3 regions of the Flexivirga sp. genome follow, and region 3 is predicted to be linked to each of the others. Evidence: riboswitches for the same ligand, from Rfam matches in the RefSeq annotation. Region 3 holds a riboswitch; each other region holds the start of a gene.
What was found. Region 3 has a riboswitch for S-adenosylmethionine ahead of ACTHL4_RS08810 (bifunctional o-acetylhomoserine/o-acetylserine sulfhydrylase). Riboswitches for the same ligand answer to the same signal wherever they lie in the genome.
Positions count from the first base shown of each region.

Region 1: linked by a shared signal. The riboswitch ahead of ACTHL4_RS12760 (MetQ/NlpA family ABC transporter substrate-binding protein) and the one ahead of ACTHL4_RS08810 (bifunctional o-acetylhomoserine/o-acetylserine sulfhydrylase) in region 3 are both predicted to bind S-adenosylmethionine.
Region 2: linked by a shared signal. The riboswitch ahead of ACTHL4_RS03190 (aminotransferase class V-fold PLP-dependent enzyme) and the one ahead of ACTHL4_RS08810 (bifunctional o-acetylhomoserine/o-acetylserine sulfhydrylase) in region 3 are both predicted to bind S-adenosylmethionine.

Region 1 is NZ_JBQCGS010000076.1:17,259-23,044, forward strand. It holds gene ACTHL4_RS12750 (ABC transporter ATP-binding protein) at 89-1,039, shown strand; gene ACTHL4_RS12755 (ABC transporter permease) at 1,036-1,857, shown strand; SAM riboswitch class IV at 1,979-2,107, shown strand; gene ACTHL4_RS12760 (MetQ/NlpA family ABC transporter substrate-binding protein) at 2,208-3,182, shown strand; gene ACTHL4_RS12765 (methionine ABC transporter ATP-binding protein) at 3,179-4,249, shown strand; gene ACTHL4_RS12770 (methionine ABC transporter permease) at 4,309-4,908, shown strand; gene ACTHL4_RS12775 (isocitrate lyase/PEP mutase family protein) at 4,917-5,738, opposite strand; gene ACTHL4_RS12780 (DNA polymerase IV) at 5,765-5,786, opposite strand, start outside.
Region 2 is NZ_JBQCGS010000018.1:60,632-66,417, forward strand. It holds gene ACTHL4_RS03185 (endonuclease/exonuclease/phosphatase family protein) at 1-824, shown strand, start outside; gene ACTHL4_RS03190 (aminotransferase class V-fold PLP-dependent enzyme) at 802-2,172, opposite strand; SAM riboswitch class IV at 2,218-2,330, opposite strand; gene ACTHL4_RS03195 (DNA translocase FtsK 4TM domain-containing protein) at 2,659-5,199, shown strand; gene kdpA (potassium-transporting ATPase subunit KdpA) at 5,712-5,786, opposite strand, start outside.
Region 3 is NZ_JBQCGS010000051.1:36,018-41,803, reverse strand. It holds gene ACTHL4_RS08830 (HNH endonuclease signature motif containing protein) at 1-613, opposite strand, end outside; gene ACTHL4_RS08825 (hypothetical protein) at 686-1,450, opposite strand; gene ACTHL4_RS08820 (CopG family transcriptional regulator) at 1,447-1,608, opposite strand; gene ACTHL4_RS08815 (N-acetyltransferase family protein) at 1,659-2,228, opposite strand; SAM riboswitch class IV at 2,400-2,517, shown strand; gene ACTHL4_RS08810 (bifunctional o-acetylhomoserine/o-acetylserine sulfhydrylase) at 2,594-3,919, shown strand; gene ACTHL4_RS08805 (serine protein kinase RIO) at 4,209-5,081, shown strand; gene hrpA (ATP-dependent RNA helicase HrpA) at 5,114-5,786, shown strand, end outside.

The DNA.
Region 1 (5,786 bases), on a different contig from region 3:
CACACCGTCACCATGTCGACACCACGGCTGGGGTGACGACTGAAGCGTAGTCGGGCGTCCCGCCCGACCGAGCACACGAGGAGTCGGGATGCGTTCCCAGCAACGGCCGTGCGCGATCGACGTACACCGGCTGACCAAACGGTTCGGACAGCTGGCGGCGGTGGACGGGCTGAGCTTCACCGTCCGCCCGGGCCAGGTCACCGGGTTCCTCGGAGCCAACGGCGCCGGCAAGACGACGACCTTGCGCATGCTGCTGGGCCTGATCACCCCTAGCGAGGGAACCGCGATGATCGGCGGCCGCCGCTATCAGGACCTGGACGCTCCGGCGCGCACCGTCGGAGCGCTGCTGGAGGCCGACGGCTTCCATCCGGCACGCACCGGGCGAGATCACCTGCGCATCTGCGCGATCGCGGCGGGGGTGAACGACCGCCGCGTCGACGAGGCGCTGGACCAGGTCGGCCTGGCGACGGCCGGCGGACGGCGGGTGCGCGACTACTCCCTGGGCATGCGCCAACGCCTCGGCGTCGCCTCGGCGATCCTCGCCGACCCGCCGGTCCTGATCTGCGACGAACCGACCAACGGGCTGGACCCGGAAGGCATCCGCTGGTTGCGAGGACTGCTGCAGGACCTCGCGGCGGCCGGGCACACGGTGCTGGTGTCCAGCCACCTGCTGGCCGAGATGCAGCAACTGGTCGACTCGGTCGTCATCATCCATCGCGGCCGGCTGGTGCACGAGGGCGACATCCGGCAGGTCGGCAGCGACGAGGTCCGGGTCTGCAGCGCGGACCCGGCCGGACTGCAGGCCGCTGTGCACCGGGCGGTCGGTGACGACGTCCGGGTCGAGCGGGCCGGCGAGGAGACGTTGATCGTGCGCGGTGTCGACGCCACCCGCATCGGGCTGATCGCGCACGACACCGGCATACCGCTGCGGCAGTTGGTCACCGAGGCCAACACGCTGGAACGACTCTTCTTCAGTCTCACCGAATCGGACGGCAGCGGCGCCGTCGAAGACCCCGCACACGAGGGAGCAACGCGATGAGTGCCGTCGCCGAACGGACCGATGCACCTGCGGAGACCGGATCGGGTATGGCGACAGCGCTGCGCACCGAGCTGCGCAAGCTCGCCACGACCCGCCTGTGGTGGATCCTCGGGATCGTCGCGGTGGCCGTCGCGGTCCTCGTCACGGTGCTGACCGTCGCCGGATCGGAGGCCAGCGAACACCCACCGCTGGACATCTTCACCGGAGCACTCATCGGCGGGGTGCAGACCGCCTACATGATCACCGCGATCGTCGGCATCACCGCGGTCACCGGCGAGTACCGCCACCACACCGCGACCGCGAGCTACCTCGCCATACCGCATCGCGGCCGGCTGATCAGCGCCAAGCTGATCGTGCTGACCGGCTACGGACTGCTCGTCGGCGTCGTGGTGGTCGGCGTCTGCTCGGCCATCGCGGCTCCGTGGCTGTCCGCCCGCGGACTGCTCGGGGGCTCGCTCACCGCGGGCGGCGTGACGCGAGCGGTCGTCGGCGGCACCCTCTCCATCGCCGTGATGACCGCGGTCGGCGTCGCCGTCGGCGCACTGCTGCGCAACCAGATCGCCGCGGTCGCCGCACTGCTGATCTATCTCTTCGCAATCGAACAGACGATCAACAGCATCGCGCTGACCCGGCCGGCATACCCCTTCCTCCCCGGCGGCGCGGTGCAGGCACTGGCGTTCTCCGGGCACCGCGCCTTCGGCTCCGCGACCGGCGCCGAACTGCTCAATCCGTGGCTCGCCGCGGTCCTGATCGTCGGTTATGCGGTCGCCATCACCGCCATCGCGGTGCGCACGACGATCCGCCGTGACGTGAGTTAGCCGTTGCGCTCGACTCAGGCGGTCACCACCGTGGTGGGGCGATGGAGGTGACGCAGTTCACAAACCAGTAGCACCGCTACACGTTTTGACTTATTCGGTAACTGTTCCTTATGTTTAAGACAGTCACGAGTCCCAGCGACAAGCCCTGGCTTGCTGGGCGGCAACCCTCACGCACGTGGCGGGGTGCCCCAGGTGAATGACTGGGCCGCAGTGTGTGATCCACCGATCCGCAGTGCGGCAAGCACGGCAGTACCCCGTTGCCCGAGCGCCCGCTGATCGCGTGCGCGCGGGTTCGAGCACGGCCGGGCGCCCTTTCGTCATACGAACGACAGCCGAAGCCTGAGGTCACCATGTCCACCAACACCCCGTCCGACCCGTCTGGCGTCCCTTCCCTGCCGGACCGCCCCTCCCTGCCACCCCGACCGGGCCGGTCGCGGCGTACGTGGCTCACTGCTGCCGTCATCGCCCTGGTGGTCGGCGCCGGCGGCGGGTTCGCTGCCGGCCGCGCGACCGCCGGCGACTCGGCCTCCGGCGGCAAGCTCACCACGGTGAAGATCGGCGTCACGGACGCCGACCAGGACTACTGGCCGGTGCTGAAGAAGCTTGCGCGCGAGCACGGCATCGACCTGCAAACGGTCAACTTCTCCGACTACACGCAGGCGAATCCCGCTGTCGCGCAAGGCCAACTGGACTTGAACCTCTTCCAGCACCTGGTCTTTCTCGCCAGCTACAACAAGCAAGCGCACCAGGACCTGACGCCCGTCGGGTCCACGTATGTCGTGCCGCTCGGTCTCTATTCCAGGAAGCACACCCGGCTCAGCCAGATCCCCCGAGGCGCCGACATCGCCATACCGAACGACCCCACGAACCAGGCCCGCGCACTGCTGGTGCTGCAGAAGGCCGGGTTGGTCCAGCTCAAGGGCGGCGGCACCATCGTGTCGACACCCGCGGACATCGACACGTCCGCATCGAAGGTGAAGGTCACCCCGGTCGACGCCTCACAGACCGTGACGTCGTTGTCCTCGGTGGACGGCGCGGTCGTCAACAACGACTTCGCGTTGGACGGCCACCTGGACCCGAAGAAGGCGCTCTTCTCCGACGACCCGAGGTCGAGCACGTCGGAGCCCTACATCAACGTGATCGTGTCGCGGGCCGCCGACAAGGACAACCCGACGTATGCCGAGATCGTGAAGCTGTATCACGACCCGCGTGTGGAGAAGCTCGTCGTGGCGGAGTCGAAGAACACGAGTGTGCCGGTGCAGAAGCCGGCCGCCGACCTGCGCAAGCTGCTGGCCGGCTACGAGAAGGTCGTGAGCGCGCAATGACCGACGCCGTCATCGAAGCGACTGCGTCCGAGGTGGATTCGGCGGATCCGGTCGTCCGACTCACCGCCGTGTCCAAGATCTTCGGCACCGGCGCCGAGGCTCACCATGCTCTCGACGACGTCAGCCTGGACATCCGCCGCGGTGAGATCTTCGCCGTGATCGGCTACTCCGGCGCCGGCAAGAGCACACTGGTCCGACTGATCAACGGCCTGGAGAAGGCGACGTCGGGCACCGTGACCGTGGACGGGGTCGACATCACCCGGCTGCACGGAAAACCGTTGCGCGCCATACGTCGTCGCATCGGGATGGTCTTCCAGCAGTTCCACCTGATGCGATCGCGGACCGTCTTCGGCAATGTGGCGTACCCGTTGCAACTGGCCGGGCTGGGGCGTGCCGAGCAGGAACAGCGGGTTGCCGAACTGCTCTCCTTCGTGGGGCTGCTGGACAAGGCCTGGAGCTACCCGGAAGAACTGTCCGGTGGTCAGAAACAGCGCGTCGGTATCGCCCGGGCGTTGGCCTCGGACCCCGACCTGCTGCTCGCCGATGAATCCACCTCGGCGCTGGACCCGGAGACCACCCGTGACGTGTTGGCCCTGCTCCGGCGGGTCAACGAGGAGCTCGGAATCACCATCGTGGTGATCACCCACGAGATGGACGTGGTCCGCGCGATCGCCGATCGCGTCGCCGTGCTCGACTCCGGCCGGGTCGTGGAGACCGGCACCGTGCGCGACGTACTGGGCTCACCGCAGGCGCAGACGACGCAGCGGTTCGTGTCGGCGACGGTCGGGAACCGGCCGGATGCTGCACGGCTGCAACAGCTTCGGGACACGTATGACGACACCTTGGTGACCGTCGCGGTCACCGACGAGCGCGCGTTGGGTGCCGTGCTCAGCACCGCTGCGCGCGAGCACGGTGTCGACTTCGAGATCGTGTACGGCGGGATCACCGACCTCAAGCACGAGTCGCTCGGCTCGTTCACGCTTGCGCTGCGCGGCCCGGATGAGGGCGTACGGGCGACGGTCGAGGCGTTGAGTGCTGCGGGCCCGGTGGACGGGGGCGCACGGTGACGACGGACTGGTCGACGCTCTGGCCGACGTTCCAGACCGCGATCTGGCAGACCCTGCTGATGGCGGTCGTGACGATCCTCATCGGCGGCGTCCTCGGGCTGGTGCTCGGCGTGGCGCTGTTCACCACCCGCGGCGGCGGGCTGATGGAGAACCGGGTCATCAACACGGTGCTCAACGTGCTGGTCAACATCGTCCGGCCGATCCCGTTCATCATCTTCGTGACCGCGATCGCGCCGCTCACCCTGCAGGCGATGGGTTCGACGATCGGGACCCGCGCGGTGCTGTTCCCGCTGGTCATCGCGGCAACGTTCGGCGTGTCCCGCATCGTCGAACAGTCGTTGGTCTCCGTCGATCCCGGCGTGATCGAGGCTGCCGAGGCGATGGGCGCCGGCCCGTGGCGGATCGTCCGGTCCGTCCTGGTGCCGGAGGCGCTCGGTCCGCTGATCCTGGGATACACGTTCATCTTCGTCGCGGTCGTCGACATGACGGCGATCGCGGGGGCGGTCGGTGGCGGCGGACTGGGCGACTTCGCGATCACCTACGGCTACCACCGCTTCGACTGGGCGGTGACCTGGATCGCGGTCGCGGTGATCATCGCGTTGGTTCAGCTCGCGCAGTTCGGCGGCAATGTGTTGGCCCGCAAGGCGCTCCGCCGTTAACTCGCGGCCTACTCAGGACGACGCCCGGCCTCCTTCGGAAACAGCGCGTTCAGCTCGGCGTGGGCGCGTCCGCCGGCGAGCTCGTCATACGTGCCGGCATTGAGCAGTTCGCGAGCCGCCCGCTCGAGGTGCCCGAAGATCGCCCCGGCCAGGGAGGAGCCCGCCGAGATCCGACGGGCGCCGGCCGCGCGCAGTTGCGCGATGCCGGGCGCGTGCGGACCGGTGAGGATGTTGACCGGGGCGTCGATCGCCGCTGTCAGCCGGGCCACTTCGCCGAGGTCGGTCACGCCCGGCACGAAGATCCCGCTCGCACCGGCGTCGAGGTATGCCGCCGCCCGGGCGACGGTGTCGTCGAAGTCGGCTGCCCCGAGCAGATAGCCGTCCGTGCGGGCGTTGAGGTAGATGTCGACACCTGCGCTGGTCGCCGCCTCGCGGACCACACGCACGCGTTCCACTGCCTCGTCGACCGGTCGCAGCTCACCGTCGATCGCGTCCTCGAGGTTCACGCCGACCGCTCCCGCCTCGATCACCAGACGGGTCGTCTCGGCGAGGTCGGTTGTCGTTTCACCGAATCCGCCTTCGATGTCGCAGGACACGGGCACGGTCGCGACCGAGCAGATGCGTCGCAGGTGCTCGAGCATCAGGCCACGGTCGAGGACATTGCCGTCCTGGACGCCGAGCGACCAGGCGACCGCGGCGCTCGACGTCGCGAGGGCTGTGGCACCCGCTCGCTGGATCACCGCAGCCGAGGCCGCGTCCCAGCAGTTCGGGAGCACGAGCAGGTCGTCGTGGAGGGCGTGGAAGGCGGCTGCGCGTTCGGTCTGTGTCATGGCGTCAACGGTAGGACGGACCACCGTCACGGACCGCCGCGGCGGCCG
Region 2 (5,786 bases), on a different contig from region 3:
TCCTGACGGCGGCCCTGGGGCACCGCTGGCTGGCGCTCGTGGCGCTGCTGGTCGCCGTGACTCCTGCCGGCCTGGGGTTGCTCTCATTGCGCAGTGACACGGTGGCGGCGAGCGCACACGACGAGGTCGTCATGACCATCAACCTCGAATTCGGTCACGGTGATCCGGCACAGGTCGTGGCAGCGGCACGCAACCAGCACGTCGACACGCTGGTGCTGGAGGAGTGCACGGCACCGGAACTCGCGGCGCTGCGGCGCCACGGGCTCGACGATGTCTTGCCGCACCAGGCGGGTCGGGCCGCGCCGGGCATCCGGGGGACCGTGGTGCGCAGCGTCCACCGGCTCGCGCCCGTCGCCGAACATCCGGGCGGCCGGTTCCCCAGCAGCCCCGACGTGCGGGTGACGACGGCGGCCGGCGACTTCCGACTCCGGGCGGTGCACACGCCGGCCCCGCTGCCGGACATCGTCGACGACTGGCACGCGGCGCTGCGCGCCCTGTCCGTATGGCGCCACGCGCTGCCCGCCGGTCAGCCGCTCGTGCTGGCCGGGGACTTCAACGCGTCGTCCGCGATGCCGGCCTTCCGCCAGCTGACCGACGGCCTCACCGACACCAGCCGGGCCACCGGGTCCGGGTGGCGGCGGACCTGGCCGCACGGCAAACGGGTGCCACCGTTCATCCAGCTGGACCATGTGCTCACGCGTGGTTTCGGCGTCGTCTCCGACGGCACGGTGGCCATCGCCGGCACCGACCACCTGGGCTACTGGGCGCGGCTGCGGGTGGATCGACCCCGCGGCACGCCGGCTACCAGGGGAGTGGCTCGCTGACGTCCCGCGGGTCGGCAGGAGCCGACCAGCCCTCGTCGGTGTGGACGTAGGACAGCGACGGCCCGTGCTCGACCAGCTGACGCACGGCAGCGACGAGCCGGTCGACGTGTTCGCCGGTCGTGGCCAGCCCGAGGCTGGCGCGCACCGCGGTCGCGTCCGCGCCGACCACGGCGTCGCATAGCAGGTGGGCGCAGAACCGGCCGTCGCGCACGGCGATGGCGTGCTCGTCGGCCAGCACCTGCGAGACCAGCGACGGGTCGTAGCCGTCGATCGTGAAGGTGACCACGCCCACATTGGGCCGGTCGCCGAGCACCTGCACGATGCGGACGCCGTCGGTCGCGGCCAGCCCGCCGTGCAGTCGCGCGTAGAGGTGGGCCTCGTGCGCCTCGACCGTGGCCCGGTGACTGCGCAGCGTGGCGCAGGACGCTGCGATCGCGATGGCGCCCACGGCGTTGGGCGTGCCGCCCTCGTGGCGCGCCGGGCCGGTCTGCCAGCGGGTGTGGTCGTGCGCCACCCGCGCCGTCGCTCCGCCGGCGGGCAGGTAGGGCTCGGCGGCGTCCAGCCAGTCGCTGCGGCCCGCGAGCACACCGGCGCCGTACGGGGCGTAGAGCTTGTGGCCGGAGAAGGCGACCCAGTCGATGTCGAGGGCAGCGAGGTCGATGCTCACGTGCGGTGCGTACTGTGCGGCGTCCAGCACCGTACGCGCCCCGAACCGACGTGCTACGGCTGCGAGTTCGGTCACCGGCCAGATCTCCCCGGTGACGTTGCAGGCGCCGGTGACGACGACGAGGGCGTGCTGGGCGCCGGATCGCCGCAGGGCCGCCTCCAGCAACTGCACCGCGTGTGCGGCGCTGGCCGGGACCGGCAGGCGGGTGGTGCGGTCGGCCGGCCAGGGCAGCAGGGCGGCGTGGTGGGCCGACTCCCACGCGAACACCTGGGTGTCCGCCGGCAGGCAGTGCGCGAGCAGCCGCAGCGCATCGGTGGTGTTGCGGGTGAAGACGACCTCGTCGCCGGGTCGCGCCGCCACGAACTCGCCGACCTCGGCGCGGGCGGCCTCGAACCAGCCGGTGGTGACCCGGCTGGCGTACCCGGCGCCCCGGTGCACCGAGCCGTAACGACGCTGCACCTGCTGGGCGGCATCGGCCACGGCGACCAGGGCCGGCGTCGTGGCGCCATGGTCGAAGTTGGCGTAGTCGGTGACGGTCCGGTGGATCGTGGGCACGCCCAGGTCGGCCGACACCGTCTTCGGCAGACCGTCCGCGACGCGTCGCGGCTCCGGTGAGGAAACACGCGGTATGCCGAGCCGGCGCGGTGTGGTGTCCTGCTGGGGGTCGATGGTGATGCTCAACGGCTTGCTCCTCGCCGATCAGGGATCGACGGGGAATGCAGAGCCGATCCGCGCTTGCCGACGCGTTGTCGCGTCGGCCCGGTCGTCACCCGGAGCACCCCACCGCGGTGGAGGGTTGCCGCTCAGCAAGCCGGGGCTTGACGCTGAGACTCATGACCTGCGGGCCAATCTAGCCGGACGGCCGACGAACGCGCCAACGCCGTCCGAGGAGTGGGAAGGCCGCTGCCTCGTGCGCGGCGTGTTTCGCATGGGGCTCATGGGGCTGTCGCGTACGGTGTTTTCGTGGCTACCCGTCCGTCCTCGTCGACCACGACCGCGCGCGCGACCCGGAGCAAATCCGGGTCCGGCGCCCGGTCGCGCCCCGCGTCGGGCCGCACTTCGACGCGCCCGCCGGCCAAGAAGGCCACCGGTGCGAAGGCGCGGGCCGGGGGGAAGCCGTCCGGCGGCGGGCTGCCGCTGCCGTTGCGCGCCGCCCGCGGGACCTGGATGGGCGTCGCCCACGTCGCCGGTGGCGCGGCGCGCCGGGTCGGTCATTCCGCCCGTGACCTCGAGCCGGAACTGCGGCGCGACGGTCTCGGCTTCGCCCTGCTGGCCGCGGCCGTCGTCATCGCCGCCCGCGAGTGGTGGGGGCTGACCGGTGCGGCCGGTGACGTCATACACGCGATCGTCGCCGGGACGTTCGGACTCGGCGCGCTGGTGATGCCGCTCGTGCTCGTGCTCATCGGCGTGCACCTGATGCGCTCACCGCGCGGCGACCAGGCCACCAACCGCGTGATGGTCGGTCTCGCGCTCTTCGCCATCGCCGTCTGTGGCGGCACCAGCATCGCCAAGGGCATTCCCCAACCGAGCGAAACCGACGCCCTGCGCGGGGCGGGCGGCATCATCGGCTTCCTCGCGAGCAGTCCGCTGGTGGCCGCCGTGCACACGGCCGGCGCGATGGCGCTGCTGCTGATCCTCGGGCTGTTCAGCGTGCTGGTGATGACCGCGACTCCGGTGACGATGATCCCCGAGCGTCTGGCGACGCTGCGCGCCCGGCTCTTCGAGCACGGCGGGTCGTATGACGACGACCAGCCGGTCGACGCGGTCGCCCAGGACCTGCACGGTGACAAGATCGACGGTGGCAAACGCAAGCGCCGCCGCAAGGTGGCGGCGGACGGCGAGCACGACCCGAGCCTGGACGGCGACGAGGCCTTCGAGCAGGCCGCCACGGTCGCGCCGCGGCGGACCAAGAGCGGCCGCGTCCTGCGCCCCGGTGAGAAGGACCCGGGCAGCGACGAGGTCTACGACGTCGACGAGAAGCAGCCGGCCAAGGGCGCCGGCAAGCCGGCCGGCACCGACCGGGCGATGCCGTTGCCCGGCACCACCGGCACGCCGCCGGAGTCGATCGCGATGAGCCCGCCGCTGCAGGCGCCGCCCACCACGCCGCTGCCCCAGCGGGTCGAGCAGCTCCAGCTGGCCGGGGACGTCACCTACACGCTGCCCGCGAACGACCTGCTCAAGCCCGGCACCCCACCCAAGGCGCGGTCGGCCGCCAACGACCGAGTGGTCGAAGCGCTGACCGACACGATGAACTCCTTCGACGTCGACGCCCAGGTCACCGGCTTCAGCCGAGGGCCGACGGTCACGCGCTACGAGGTGGAGCTCGGCCAGGGCACCAAGGTGGAGCGGGTCACCGCACTGTCCAAGAACATCGCGTATGCCGTGGCCTCCGCGGACGTGCGGATCCTCTCGCCGATCCCCGGCAAGTCCGCGATCGGCATCGAGATCCCCAACACCGACCGCGAGAAGGTCAGCCTCGGTGACGTGCTGCGGAGCGGTGCGGCCCGCGGCAACGACCACCCGATGGTGATGGGCGTCGGCAAGGACGTCGAGGGCGGCTACGTCATCGCCAACCTGGCGAAGATGCCGCACCTGCTCGTCGCGGGTGCGACCGGCGCCGGCAAGTCCTCGTTCGTCAACTCGATGATCACCTCGATCATGATGCGGTCCACCCCGGACGAGGTCCGCATGGTGCTGGTCGACCCCAAGCGGGTCGAACTCACGGCATACGAAGGCATCCCGCACCTGATCACCCCGATCATCACCAACCCGAAGAAGGCCGCCGAGGCACTGCAGTGGGTCGTCCGCGAGATGGACACCCGGTATGACGACCTGGCCGCCTTCGGCTTCAAGCACATCGACGACTTCAACAAGGCCGTCCGGGCCGGGAAGGTGTCGCCGCCGCCAGGTTCGGAACGCGTCATGCAGACCTACCCCTACCTGCTGGTGATCGTCGACGAGCTCGCCGACCTGATGATGGTGGCGCCGCGCGACGTCGAGGAGTCGATCGTGCGCATCACCCAGCTCGCACGTGCCGCCGGCATCCACCTGGTGCTGGCCACGCAGCGCCCCTCGGTCGACGTCGTCACTGGTCTGATCAAGGCCAACGTGCCGTCGCGTATGGCGTTCGCGACCTCCTCGCTGGCCGACTCCCGCGTCGTGCTGGACCAGCCCGGCGCCGAGAAGCTCATCGGCCAGGGCGACGCGCTCTTCCTGCCCATGGGTGCCTCCAAGCCGATGCGCGTGCAGGGTGCCTGGGTCACCGAAACCGAAGTGCAGGAAGTGGTTTCGCACGTCAAGCAGCAGCTGAAGCCGGTTTACCGCGACGACGTGCAGGTGACGGCACCGAAGAAGGAGATCGACGAGGACATCGGCGACGACCTCGACCTGCTGCTGCAGGCGGCCGAGCTGGTGGTCAACAGCCAGTTCGGTTCGACCTCGATGCTGCAGCGCAAGCTGCGCGTCGGCTTCGCCAAGGCGGGCCGGTTGATGGACCTGATGGAGAGCCGCGGCATCGTGGGTCCCTCGGAGGGTTCCAAGGCCCGTGACGTGCTGGTCAAGCCGGACGACCTGCCGACGACGCTGGCGCTGTTGCGCGGTGAGGACCCGCCCGTGGCCGAGCAGCCGTACGACGCGGCGGCCGACGGCGTCTCCGGGGACTCCGGGGAGAGCGAGGACGCGTGGCAGTTGACGGATCGGCGCGACTGATCACGGGCGCGGTTCCCACGGCAGCCGGATGACCCCGAACCCGCGGAGGGCGAAGTGAGCGACCACTCGAGCGACCACGACGACACCAGAGACAGCAACCGTCGTCCCCATGACGTGGACGACCGCACCCAGGAGATCCGCCGCGAGGACCCCTACCGTCCACCGGCGGCCGGATCGATCGGGCCGGCCCGGGACGCGGGCCGTAGCGACGACACGGCGGTCTTCGACGCCCCACCGGCGGCACGTGACGCGCGTGCCTCCGGGAGTTATCCGCCCGCGGGCGGTGGTTACGCCCCGCCGTCCGGCGGCTATCGGCCGGCGCCGGCGCAGCAACGACCGCCGGCATACGGCGCACCGATGCTGCCGGCGGACCGTGGATCCGGCGGTTTCCCGGCCGCCATCGTCGGCGCGGTGGTGGCGACGCTCATCGCGGTGGCGACGTCGTTCGGCGCCTACCAGATCCTGCGAAACCACTCCAGCATCGACAGTCGCAAGCTGCCGGGGTTCGTGACCTACCGGATGGATCTGCTGCCGTGGCCGTCCGGCGGCGGCAGCGATCTGTCCACCGCGTTCGTCGTCGGGGTGCT
Region 3 (5,786 bases):
CTGCGTCCACCAAGGCCTCGTCGTCGGCTGCGGCGCCGGCCAACAGCGCGCTGCTGCTGCCGGCGTCTTGGGCGTCGGCCGAGTCGGCCGAGTCGGCCGAGTCGTCGGAGTCGTCGGAGTTCGAGTCGGAGTCGGCTGCGTTGCCGTCGGCGCCGGTCTCGAACTCATAGCGGCACAACGCCCTGCGCAACTGCGTCACGGTCGTGTAGGAGGCGAACTCGGCAACATCCGCGTCATACGCGCTCGGGGTGTGCTTGGCGATCACGGCGGCGAGCCCGAGCGTCAGCCGGCCCGCATCGAGCAACCGCTGCATCGTCGGCAAGTCGGAACACCGCTCGGCGATGCGGACGACGTCGTGGGCCGACGACCAAGTCAGACCCGCGTATGCCGTCAGCCAGTGCTCGGGTGAACGGAAACCCACCCCGCACCACAGCTCGTCGGCCAGCACCCGGCGCATCAACGCGACGAGACGGGTATGCCCGTCGTTGAGCTGGGCGCTGATCATCGCCAGCTCGTCGCGCGCCGCCGAGACAGCTTCGGGGAACGCAGGCGTCGGCGACCCGGCGATGCGAGCCGCATCCGGCGGTGCAGTCGTAGCGCGTTCTTCGATCATGTGTCCAGCGAATCACCGACCACCGACATCGTCGGACGGAACGGCCCTCACCGGTGCACGACGCACAGCAGGTCACGCCCTCGCGTGCACCTGAATCTGCTGGCCGTCCGGGTCGGTGATCGTGACGTGGTCACCGAACTCGGACTCGTGCAGCGCCGTGGTGGCGTCCGCCGCGGCGGCCCGTTGCATGATCTCGGGCAGGGGGGTGGCCGTCTCGAAGCTCAGCTGCACCGCGAACGGCCCTGGTATGACGCGTGACTCGTCTCCGGCAAGGTGCAACCCCACGGATCCGCCCGCTCCGGGGAGGGTGAGCTGGGTGAAGTGCTCGTTCGCCTCGCCGACGAGTGCGAAGCCGAGGGCCTCGAGCAGCCGGCGGTCCGGCGCCTGATCGTCGATGAAGCGGATCGGCGTGACGCGCAGATCGCCGGCGTCGGGACCCGGTGTGACGCCCGTGCTCGTGTATCCGTAGAGATCGTCGGAGGTGCCGTTGATCGTCAGGTCCTCATCACCGAGGGTGACCGTGATGGCCCGGCCGTAGGCCTCGTCGTACACCATCGACCCGGCGGGGTGGCCGTCGTCGCCGAAGCCACCCGCGGTCAGTCGCCGTGCGAGCGCCGGCAGGTCGGACGCTTCGAAACACAGGCTGGTGTGCCCCGGCCGGGCGCCGGTCGCCGCATCCGCCGCACTGTGCAGGGCGACGGTGCCGGCGCGGCCGGCGAGCACGACCCATCCGCCCTTGTCGGCGGTGAGGGCGACGCGCAGCCCGAGGGTGGTCAGCAGACGAGTCATCGCGTCGATGTCGTCGGTGAAGCGGATCGGCTGCACGAAGAGGTTCATCGGGTCGCTCCTGGATCGAGGTAGTCGCGGAGTGCCTGCTCGACGAGGGCCGACAGGCTCAGGCCGTCGTCGATCGCGCGGTGCTTGACCTCGCGGATCAGATCGCCCGGCAGATAGACGTTGAACTGCGCCTTCGCGGGCTTGTCGCTTGCTGGCATGCTAGCAATCTAGACATAGTGGACGTCGCCGTCAAGAGGTGGGACGGCGGCTACCGGCCCCGCGGGTGCTCGCGCAGGTCGAGGACCTGGAATACCTTGTCGAACCGGCGCTCCGCGTCCGGCGCGACGAAATCCGGCAGCCGCCCGTACTCGGTGAAGCCTTCGGACACGTAGAGGTGCTCGGCGCCGGCGTTGTCACCCCGGAAGTCGATCGTGAGCTGCTCGCAGCCGGCGACGCGCGCGGCGTCGATCAGGTGCCGCAGCAGCATCCGGCCGATGCCTCGGCCGCTGAACTCGGCGGCCACGGCCAGGCGTTCCAGGTCGGCGTGCGGCCGTAGGGTGGTGCGAGCGTAGCGGCGCCAATAGCCGAATCCGACGGGATTGCAGTCTGGTTCACCCGCACCGCCGATCGGCGCACGCGCCACGAGCACGCAGGCGTCCGAGGGGCCGGCTGCGACCAGGTCCGTCAGCAGGTCCCGCATCTCCTCCCGGGTCGGCGGATCGGCCCAGCCGATCGCCGCGTCGGCCCGGATGAGCGTGCCGACCAGTGCCGTCAGTGCGTCGACGTCCCGAGTGCCGACCCGGTCCAGTCGCTCGATGGTGACCGCAGAGTTCGTCATGGGCCCATTGTGTCCGGTGCGGGCTCGGGCACCGACCTCTTCCACCGTCGCCGGTGCACGCCGCTCCTGCACAGTCGTTCCTCGGGCGCCTTCGCTCTCATAACGTTGCGAGGCGTCCATAGTAAGAGACGATTATGTATCAGAAGGTGAGCGGCGCTAGCATCTCGGACAGGTCATGAGTGTCAGCGTCAAGCCCCGGCTCGCTGACCGGCAACCCTCCTCTCGCGGTGGGGTGCCCCGGGTGAGGACCGGGCCACCGGTGCAGATCGCCGTGTGGCAAGCGCGGGCATCACGAATGTGGGTCCGCCGCCGAAGGCGGCCGTGCGTCGTCATACGGCGATCGAGCACGGAGGTCAAGAACACAGATGAGCACCGAGGCAACTCCCAACTGGTCCTTCGAGACGCGCCAGATCCACGCCGGCCAGAGCGCCGACCCGGCAACGGGTGCGCTCGCGCTGCCGATCTACCAGACCACGTCCTACCAGTTCAACGACACCGACCACGCCGCAGATCTCTTCGGGCTCAAGGAGTTCGGGAACATCTACACCCGGCTGATGAACCCGACCACGGACGTGGCCGAGAAGCGCATCGCCGACCTCGAAGGCGGTGTCGGTGCGCTGCTGGTCGCCTCCGGCCAGGCGGCCGAGACCCTGACGTTCCTCAACATCGTGCAGGCCGGGGACCACATTGTCGCCAGCCCCAGCCTGTATGGCGGGACGTTCAACCTGCTGAAGCACACGTTGCCCAAGCTCGGCATCGAGACGACCTTCGTGGAGAACCGCACGGATGCGGCGAGCTGGGAGTCCGCGATCCGGCCGAACACCAAGCTGGTGTTCGCCGAGACCGTGTCGAACCCGAAATCCGAGGTCCTCGACATCGAACTCGTCGCCGGCGTGGCGCACGCCCACGGGGTGCCGTTGGTCGTCGACAACACGATCGCCACGCCGTTCCTGCTGCGCCCGATCGAGCACGGCGCCGACATCGTGATCCACTCGGCCACCAAATACCTTGGTGGTCACGGCAATTCGATCGCCGGCGTCATCGTCGACAGCGGCAACTTCGACTTCGCCAAAGACCCGGAGAAGTTCCCCGGCTTCAACACCCCGGACGAGGCGTACCACGGGCTGGTCTATGCACGGGACCTCGGCGTCGGCAGTGCGCTCGGCGCGAACCTGGCGTTCATCCTCAAGGCCCGCGTGCAGTTGCTGCGTGACCTCGGCTCGGCCGTGTCACCGTTCAATGCCTTCCTCATCGAGCAGGGCATCGAGACGCTCAGCCTGCGCGTCGAGCGCCACGTCGCCAACGCCCGCGCGGTCGCCGAGTGGTTGCAGGAGCAGGAGCAGGTCGAGTCGGTGCGCTGGGCGTCCTTGCCAGGCAACGAATACTACGAGCTCGCCCAGAAATACACGCCGCTCGGGGCTGGAGCCGTGCTGGCCTTCGAGATCGCCGGCGGCGTCGAGGCCGGCAAGAAGTTCGTCGAGGCACTGACGCTGCACTCGCACGTCGCGAACATCGGCGATGTCCGTTCGCTGGCGATCCACCCGGCGTCCACCACGCACTCGCAGGGTCCGGACGAGGATCGCCTCGCGGCCGGAGTGACCCCCGGGCTGGTCCGGCTCTCGGTCGGCATCGAGCACGTCGATGACATCATCGCCGACCTGGAGCAGGGATTCCGCGCAGCGAAGGGCTGAGTACCGCCTGAAAGGCCCTGTGCGGCATACGTTCTCGTATGCCGCACAGGGCCTTTTCGACGCCACGCTGGTCTCGATACGGGCTCGTTCCTCGCCCTACTCGACCGGCGTGCTGAAATTCGGTTGACCGCAACGCTGTATGCCGGGAAGCCTGGGCACACACGCACCGGCGGCATAACTGTGCCGCACCGACGGCGGCATACGTCGCTTCGAGGAAAGGAGTCAGCGATGGCAGAAGGACAGGACACGCTGCCCGCTTCCAGGCTCTTCCTCGATCGGAGTTTCCCGTATGTCGCACCACCCGGAGGCCTCCGCCTCCTCCCTTGACGGCACGTCCGTCGATCAACGTTTCGCCTTCGACTACCGGCAGATCGGCGCACTCGCCGTCGACCAGCGCTGGTCGACGTGGGGCAACTGCCAGCCCCTGAGCCGGGGCCCGCAGCCCTGGCCGGACTGGGTCATCACCGACGACGCCGCCGTCGACACCGAGCTCGGTGTGCTCAAGACCGGCAAGGAGGCCGATGTCTTCCTGCTGGAGCGGTCGGCGCCGCTGGACGACCGCAGTGTCGTGCTCGCCGCCAAGCGTTATCGCGATTCGACGCATCGCACCTTCCATCGCAACACCGCCTACACCGACGGCCGCAAGCTGCCCAAGAAGGGCGGCCGGGAGGCGCGAGCGATGGCCAAGAGCACCACGTTCGGCAAGTCGGTGGCCGCCGGCAGCTGGGCGTGGGCCGAGTGGGAGTCGCTGGTGCGCTTCCACCGGGCCGGACTGCCGGTGCCCTACCCCGTGCAGGTCGACGGCACCGAGATCCTGATGGAACTCGTGCTCGGTGACGATGGCACGCCGGCGCCTCGGCTGGCCGCCACCCGGCCGCGGCCGGAACTGCTCGCCTCCCTGTGGTCGCAGGTGTATGACGCCGTCAGCGGACTTGCCGCGCTCGGCTGCGTGCACGGTGACCTGTCGGCGTACAACCTGCTGGTGGCGGGGGAGCGGCTGGTGATGATCGACCTGCCGCAGACGATCGACCTCTTCGGCAATCCGCACGGCATGGAGATGCTGCAGCGCGACTGCACCAACGTGGCGGCCTGGTTCCGCGCCCGCGGTCTGGACGTCGACGGCGAGGAGCTGTTCGGCGAGGTGGTGGCGCGCGCCGTGTGAAGGGAGAGTTTGCGACAATGGGCGGGATCACCATGACCTCACCCGATTCCACCGCGCCCGCCGGTCGCCGGTCCCGTGGCCGGCGCGGACGCAATTCCGGCCGGCAGGGCGACCGACGACCACCTCGAGAGACTCCGGAGCAGCGCGCGGCCCGCCGCGAGCACCGGCGCACCCTCGTGCCGCAGATCAGCTACCCGCAGCAGTTGCCGGTCAGCGCCGCCAAGGCGGAGATCGCCGACGCGATCCGCGACCACCAGGTCGTGGTGATCGCCGGAGAAACGGGGTCGGGCAAGACGACCCAGCTGCCCAAGATCTGTCTCGAGCTCGGCCGCGGGCTGGACGGCATGATTGGACACACCCAGCCGCGCCGCATCGCCGCACGCTCGGTGGCCGAGCGGGTGGCTGAGGAACTGGACGTCACACTGGGCGAAACCGTCGGCTATCAGATGCGATTCGCCGATCACACCAGCCAGGACTCGCTGATCAAGGTGATGACCGACGGTGTGCTGCTCGCGGAGCTGCAGCGTGACCGCGAGCTGCGCCGCTACGACACGCTGATCATCGACGAGGCGCACGAGCGGTCGCTCAACATCGACTTCATCCTCGGCTACCTGCGCCAGTTGCTGCCGCGCCGGCCGGACCTGAAAGTGATCATCACCTCGGCGACCATCGACCCGCAGCGGTTCGCCGACCACTTCACGGTCG